3 regions of the Kribbella sp. WER1 genome follow, and region 3 is predicted to be linked to each of the others. Evidence: riboswitches for the same ligand, from Rfam matches in the RefSeq annotation. Region 3 holds a riboswitch; each other region holds the start of a gene.

Region 1 (2,252 bases), 3.6 Mb from region 3:
AACCAGGGGCTCACCCGCCTGGTCGAGGCAGGGGTACTGCGGGAGCTCACGGACGGCCGACGCAACCGGGTCTACGAGGCGCCGGAGCTGATCGACGCGTTCACGTTGCTGGAACGCCGGTTCGCGAGCCCGGCCGCGGACACCCGGATCGAACCGCCTAGCAGACCCGTTCCGGCGAGGCCAGAACCGACACACTAGCGGTTTGACTTTCCCTCCGAGGTCGAGCAAGAATTCGAACACATGTTCGATCGTACCGGGGAGAGTTGAGATGGCGGCGTTCGACTGGGACATCCTGCACCGGCCGTCGGCGATGGCAATGGTGCGCGGCCAGCTGGGGTTCAGCTGGATGGTGCTGTCCGGACGCCTCGCCCAACTGACCGACGAGCAGTACTTCTGGAGACCGAGCAGCGAGGCGCTCACCGTGGTCCGCCGGCACTACGCCGGGCGGTACCGGCCACTTGGCTCCGGCGAATGGGTGGCCCAGTGGCCGGACGAGCCGGACCATCGCGGCCCGCGGACGATCGCCTGGCTGATCGCGCATCTGACCGAGACGTTCTTCGAGCGTTGGGAGTGGACGTTCGGGGCGAGCCGGCAGGGCCGCGCGGACATCACGCTGCACGGCAACGCGCAGGACGCCGTCGCCTGGCTGACGTACTGGGTGGAGGCCTGGCAGGAGGCGATCGCCGACCTGGACGAGAGCGAGGCGATGACCGTCGGCCTCAGCCAGGCGAACGAGTTGGACGCCGCCGAACCGTTCGGGCACGTCGTCCTGCGGCTGAACCGGGAGCTCATCCATCACGGCTCGGAGATCATGACGCTCCAGGACCTGTACGCGGTCGCGGCGTGAGGACACAAGATGTGCGACACGCGGCGCGGCGCTCCCACAAGATCTAGTTCAATCCCTCTAACATCACTACTGCTGGTGGTTCAGGGTGGCCAACGCCACAACATGTGGGTGACTCTGAGGCAACAGGGGAATCCGGTGCGAGTCCGGAACTGCCCCGCAACGGTGAGCGGACACGTCCTCCAGGCGTGCCGGCGAGTCCGGATACCTGCCACCGGTGCGTGTACCGCCGGTGCACGCGGTCCGAGACCTCGCGGGTGGGTCGCAGGGCGTGACGGCAGAGTTCCCGGCCGGTGTTGCCGGTCCCGTCGTGCGCCTGCTCGCGTGGCACCGGGTCTTCGAACTCTTCTGGAGCGCACACCAGTGACCATTGCTTCTTCTTCACCTGTGGAGACGGGCGCGGCTGTCGAGCTGACCGTCATCCGCCGGGACGGCAGCAGTACTCCGTTCGACGTCACCAAGATCTCCGTCGCGGTATCGAAGGCGTTCCTCGCCGTCGAGGGCGCCGACGCCGGCACCACCCATCGGGTCCGTGACCTGGTGGCCGACCTGACCGGCCGGGTCGTGGGCGCCCTGACCAGCCGCGGCGACGCCGGCCGCAGCGTGCAGGTCGAGGACATCCAGGACCAGGTCGAGCTGGCGCTGATGCGCGCCGGTGAGCACCAGGTCGCCCGCGCCTACGTGCTGTACCGCGAGGAGCGGACCAAGGCCCGCACACCCGCCGACCCGTCCGGCGTCACCGACCGGCCCGCGCTGACCGTCCGCGCGGCCGACGGCAGCCGGTCCCCACTGGACGTCGACCGGCTCCGCATCGTGGTCGCCGAGGCCGCCGCCGGTCTGGACTCCGTCGACCCCGAGCTGATCCTGGACGAGGCGTTCGGCGCCTGCTACGACGGCATCGCGCAGCACGAGGTCGAGCTCGCGCTGGTGATGGCCGCCCGGTCGTACGTCGAGACCGAGCCGCAGTACAGCTTCGCCGCGTCCCGGCTGCTGCTGGACCAGATCCGCCGCGAGGCGCTCGGCCGGGTGCACGGCGAGCCCCGGCAGGCCAGCCAGGCCGACATGCGGGAGGCGTACAAGACCTACTTCGCGCGCTACATCGCGGTCGGCGTCGAGGCCGGGCAGCTCGACCCCGAGCTGGCCACCTTCGACCTCGACCGGCTGGCCGCCGCGATCGACCCCGAGGCCGACCTGAACTTCACGTTCCTCGCCCTGCAGACGCTGTACGACCGCTACCTGCTGCACATCGACAAGGTGCGCTACGAGCTGCCACAGGCGTTCTTCCTGCGGGTCGCGATGGGGATGGCACTGCGCGAGGACGACCGCGAGGGCCGCGCGATCGAGTTCTACCGGCTGCTCAGCTCGTTCCGCTTCATGTCCTCGACCCCCACGCTCTTCAACTCCGGCA
Region 2 (2,252 bases), 1.6 Mb from region 3:
CCGGCAGAATCCGCCGGCCGAGATCGACATCCCGTCGTACGACGTCTGCCAGCTGAGCCTCAGCGCCGCCGAGGGCGGTCCGGTGCTGCGGGTCGGCGTCTCGGTGCTGCAGGCGACGGCGGCGACGCTGGCGGCGGCCCGGAAGGCGTACGCCGCGCACGGGCGCGAGCCGGCCGTGGCCGCGAACCTCGGCGAGGGCGGGTACGGCACGAGCCAGTTCGTGGTGTTCCTGCTCGACCACCGGCTCTACAAGATCACCGGCCCGCAGGCCACGCTCGCGAAGTACGTCGTGATCGGCCAGGAGGTCGCCCGGCAGGCGCCGGGGCTGTCGGTGCCGGCGCTGGAGATCACCCGGCCGGAGTGCGACCGCGGATCGGACGCGGCCGAGAAGGTGATGGGTGTCGCGGCGACGGCCCGCCGCGACGGGGAGACCCTGGTCGGCGACCCGGTGTGCGGCTGGATCACCGCGACCAGCGTGCTGTACTCGTCGGTCCGCCGGGAGCCGGACGCGAAGGCGTTGATGGCGCCGCTCCGCAACGCCGCCACCTCGCAGTCGATCCCGCTCGGCGACGAGGGGTACATCGACACCGCGACCGGCCGGACCACGATCCGGGTCGGCGACAACAAGCTCGTCGACCTGGTCCCGCTGCCGGCCCGCGCGGTCAACCCGGACCTGATGACCCAGTTCGCGCTCGCGCTTTCGTCGCTCTATACCCACTGAGGCCGGGTGTTAGGGTGGCCGCGCCGTGGTGTTCGGGAAGCCGGTGAAGTACCGGCGCGGCCCTCGCCACTGTGATCGGGATGTGCACCTGTCGTACTCCGTGAGGGGGACCACTGGTCGTGTGAGCGGCTGGGAAGGTCAGGCTGGTGGACGCGGTACCCGTCAGCCAGGAGACCGGCCACGGCGCTGACCCGTCCACGAGGTGCTGGAGGAGCGGTCCGCCCATGGCCGTCGTACGTGTGCTTGCTGTTGCCCTGTCGCTGAGTGTGCTGGCCGGCTGCGCGCCGTCCGCCGCGGAGAAGCCCGCGGCCGCCACCACGGTGCAGAACTGCGGGATCGACGTGTCCGTCGACGGCCCGCCCAAGCGGGTGTTCGCGGCGTACCAGCCGGCCATCGAGATGGCGCACGCGCTCGGCATCTCGGACCGCCTGGTCGGGACCGCGTACCTGGACTCCCAGGTGCTGCCGGAGTACACCGCCGCGCAGTCGAAGGCGAAGTACTTCAAGAACCTGCCGAGCCGCGAGGAGCTGCTCAGCCTGAACCCGGACTTCGTGCTGTCCGGGTTCAACGACGTGTTCAGCGCGGCCGGCAGCGACGGGAGCTTCGGCAGCCGGAAGGGTCTGGCCGAGCTCGGCGTGCAGACGTGGATCTTCAGCCCGCTCTGCCCGACCGCGGACGGCAAGGGCGACGAGGCGATCGACCCGTCGACGGTCTCGATGGACAACGTGTACGCCGACCTGCGCGACCTCGGCCGGCTGTTCGGCGTCCAGGACCGTGCGGAGCAGGTGATCGCCGACCAGAAGAAGCGGATCGCGGCCGTCGAGGGCGCCGTGAAGGACGCGCCGCGCCCGACGGTGGCGATCATCCGCCCGGGTCTCGAGGGCGGCGGGATGACGGTGTCCGGCGGCCCGGACTTCGGTACGGTCCTGATCCGGCAGGCGGGTGGCGTGAACGCGTTCGCCGACCTGACCTCGAAGCGGAACGTGAAGATCAGCGTCGAGGAGTTCATCAAGCGTGACCCGGACTACGTGCTGATCAGCGGGTGCTGCGACGCCGGGCTGACCCCCGCGGCATCGCAGCCGGACGTCCGGAAGATCCTCGTCGATCCGGCGTTCGCGAACCTGAAGGCAGTGCGCGCGAAGCACGTCGTACCGTGGCTGTTCGCGAACCACTCGGCCGGCGTCCGCGGCGCGTACACGACCGAGAACCTCGGCCACATCCTGCATCCCGACCCGGGGCGTGTCTGGTGATTCCCCGCCTACTGCGGGGCACCCGGCACGGCACCTCCTCGCTACGGCGCGGAATCACCAGACACGCCCTGGTCAAGTGAAGCGGGCCGCCGGCCTGCTCGTCGTCCTGGCGGCCGTCGTGGTGCTGTCGCTGTGCGTCGGCGAGCACTGGATCGGGCCGGGCGAGGTGTACCGGGCGCTCGCGGACTTCAGCGGCAGCGACAGCGACCGCGTCGTCCGGTACCTGCGGATGCCGCGGACCGTCGCGGGGCTGCTGGTCGGCGCCGCGCTCGGGCTGTCCG
Region 3 (2,252 bases):
ACCGTCCCCAGGTAGTAGCGGGTCCGGGCGATGCGGTCCCGCAGGACCGACGGGTTGTCGACGAGCTCGGACATCCGGCGCCAGGGCGGTTCCGGCGCCGAGCCCGTGTGCTGCTCGACACCGAAGAACGGCCCCAGCTCCGCGAACAGCGTCACGCCGTGCTCGCGACCGGTGCGGGGGTGCGGAGCAGCCGGTCCGCGAGCGGGCCGAACACCAGGCCGATCACGCCCCAGAGCAGGACCTGCGCCCCGACGGAGTACAGCCGGAACGCGGACAGCAGGTCCGCGTCGAAGCCCGGGTAGACGATGGTGCCCTTGTCGTCGGTCAGCGGCCGCGGGGTCTCGGTCGCGTGCCGCCCGTACTCCTGCACGTTCGCGGCGAGATGCCCGAGCGACGGCAGGAGGGCCATCACGACACCGATCAGCACGACGTACGCCGCGAGCGCGACGAGGGTGGCGTTCCAGTTGCCGAGGCGCGGCTGCAGGCGCTTGCCCAGGGCAACGGCTCCGAGCAGGAACAGCACCGAGCAGACCACCATCACCAGGTACAGGTTGCCGCGGTCGTGGATCGTGGCCTCGTGGCCGATCGCCGGCGGGTTCGCCGGGTACTTCAGAAACGGCACCAGGTAGAAGCCGAGGAAGCCGCCGGCCGCGACCAGCATCGCCAGCGTCCGCGGGCGGAGCCTGCCGACCCGGCCGAGACAGATCGTGTACGCGACCGCGAACAGCGCGCCCATCGCGACGCCGAACAGCACGAGCCCGGCGCCGATCCCGAGGTTCGCCTGCAAGGTGCGGCTGAAGATGTCCGGTCCGGCTGCTTCGATGGGCAGTCCGGCCGCCTTGTCGAGGGCGTCCTGCGCGGCGTCGCGGCCGGTCTCGTAGTCGATCGCGGCCTGGATCTGCGGCTCGGCGAAGATCCGCGCGAAGACGAACGCGGCCAGGCCGCCCGCTCCGCCGGCCAGCAGGCCGCGGAGGATCAGTTTGTGCTCCATCAGTTCAGCGAGCTCAGTGGCAGGGGAAGCCGAGGAAGTGCCGTGCGTCGTGCACGAACTCGTGGATGTGCGTGTCCTTGCCGAAGACCGAGTACGCGCCCTGGTCGACGCCGATGAAGTAGTACACCAGGAATGCCAGGAACGCCGTACCGACCAGCCAGAGAACGGCCTTCGAGACCGGGAGGACGACCGGGGTCGACGCGGTCGAGGGTGCAGGCAGATTACTCACGTGGAGCCTCCTTCAGGGGATCGTGCGTCCCGCTACCGGTGGAGCGTCGTGACGGCGAAGTATCTGACTTACCGGACCTGTCCGGCTCACAGTGGCGCGACCGTGCCGAATTCCCATCGGCTTCCTTGCGCCGTCACTCATCCCGGAGCGTACAGGGTTCCCTGCCGACCTGCACTACCCTGGCGAGTGCAGCTGGTTCGACCTGGCCGCCAGTCAGGCCGTCGCAAGAGGGAACCCGGTGGGAATCCGGGACTGCCCCGCAGCGGTGAGTGGGAACGACCGTCGTCATCGAGCACTGGGCGGGTATGCCTGGGAAGCGACGACCAGTAGGTGTCCGGGGAACCAGACCGGACGGGCCCGCGAGTCCGAAGACCTGCCACTGCCCGCGCACACCCCTGTGTGTGCGGACTCACACCGGGACGGACTCGCGAAGGAGAGTTTCCCCATGACTGCACGTTCCACCGTGTACGGGTACCCGCGCCAAGGCGGGAATCGTGAACTGAAGAAGGCCGTCGAGGGCTACTGGAAGGGCGCCGTCGACGCCGACGGACTGCGCCGTACCGCCGCCGAACTGCGGGCCGCGAACTGGGCCCAGCTGGCCGCCGACGGGATCGACGAGGTGCCGACCGGCGACTTCTCGTACTACGACCACGTCCTCGACACCACCGTGATGCTCGGCGCGATCCCCGAGCGGTACCGCGACGCCGTCGCCGCCGACCCGCTGGACGGGTACTTCGCGATGGCCCGCGGCAGCCAGGACCTGGCACCGCTCGAACTGACCAAGTGGTTCGACACCAACTACCACTACCTGGTCCCCGAGCTCGGCCCGGACACGACGTTCACCGCCGACTCCGGCAAACAGGTCGCCGAGCTGCGGGAAGCACTCGCGCTGGGACTCACCGCGCGGCCCGTCCTGCTCGGCCCGATCACCTATCTCCTGCTGTCCAAGCCCGCAGGAGGCCTGACCGGCACGTTGTCGCTGCTCGGCAAGCTCCTACCGGTGTACGCCGAGATCCTCGCGGACCTGCGCGC

Evidence for each region. A riboswitch is a leader RNA that binds a small molecule or an ion and turns the genes downstream of it on or off. The one in region 3 is predicted to bind cobalamin.
Region 1: it holds a riboswitch for cobalamin, as region 3 does, so the genes downstream of both, ACXJJ3_RS35915 (ribonucleoside-diphosphate reductase subunit alpha) here and ACXJJ3_RS11490 (CbtB domain-containing protein) in region 3, are expected to answer to the same signal.
Region 2: it holds a riboswitch for cobalamin, as region 3 does, so the genes downstream of both, ACXJJ3_RS19155 (ABC transporter substrate-binding protein) here and ACXJJ3_RS11490 (CbtB domain-containing protein) in region 3, are expected to answer to the same signal.

The regions. Positions count from the first base shown of each region.
Region 1 is NZ_CM135186.1:7,350,196-7,352,447, reverse strand. It holds gene ACXJJ3_RS35925 (Fic family protein) at 1-198, shown strand, start outside; gene ACXJJ3_RS35920 (DinB family protein) at 269-847, shown strand; cobalamin riboswitch at 907-1,074, shown strand; gene ACXJJ3_RS35915 (ribonucleoside-diphosphate reductase subunit alpha) at 1,232-2,252, shown strand, end outside.
Region 2 is NZ_CM135186.1:3,981,784-3,984,035, reverse strand. It holds gene ACXJJ3_RS19160 (hypothetical protein) at 1-721, shown strand, start outside; cobalamin riboswitch at 731-918, shown strand; gene ACXJJ3_RS19155 (ABC transporter substrate-binding protein) at 946-1,971, shown strand; gene ACXJJ3_RS19150 (FecCD family ABC transporter permease) at 2,048-2,252, shown strand, end outside.
Region 3 is NZ_CM135186.1:2,340,076-2,342,327, forward strand. It holds gene ACXJJ3_RS11480 ((2Fe-2S)-binding protein) at 1-155, opposite strand, end outside; gene ACXJJ3_RS11485 (CbtA family protein) at 152-991, opposite strand; gene ACXJJ3_RS11490 (CbtB domain-containing protein) at 1,005-1,220, opposite strand; adenosylcobalamin (AdoCbl) riboswitch at 1,269-1,357, opposite strand; cobalamin riboswitch at 1,396-1,615, shown strand; gene metE (5-methyltetrahydropteroyltriglutamate--homocysteine S-methyltransferase) at 1,666-2,252, shown strand, end outside.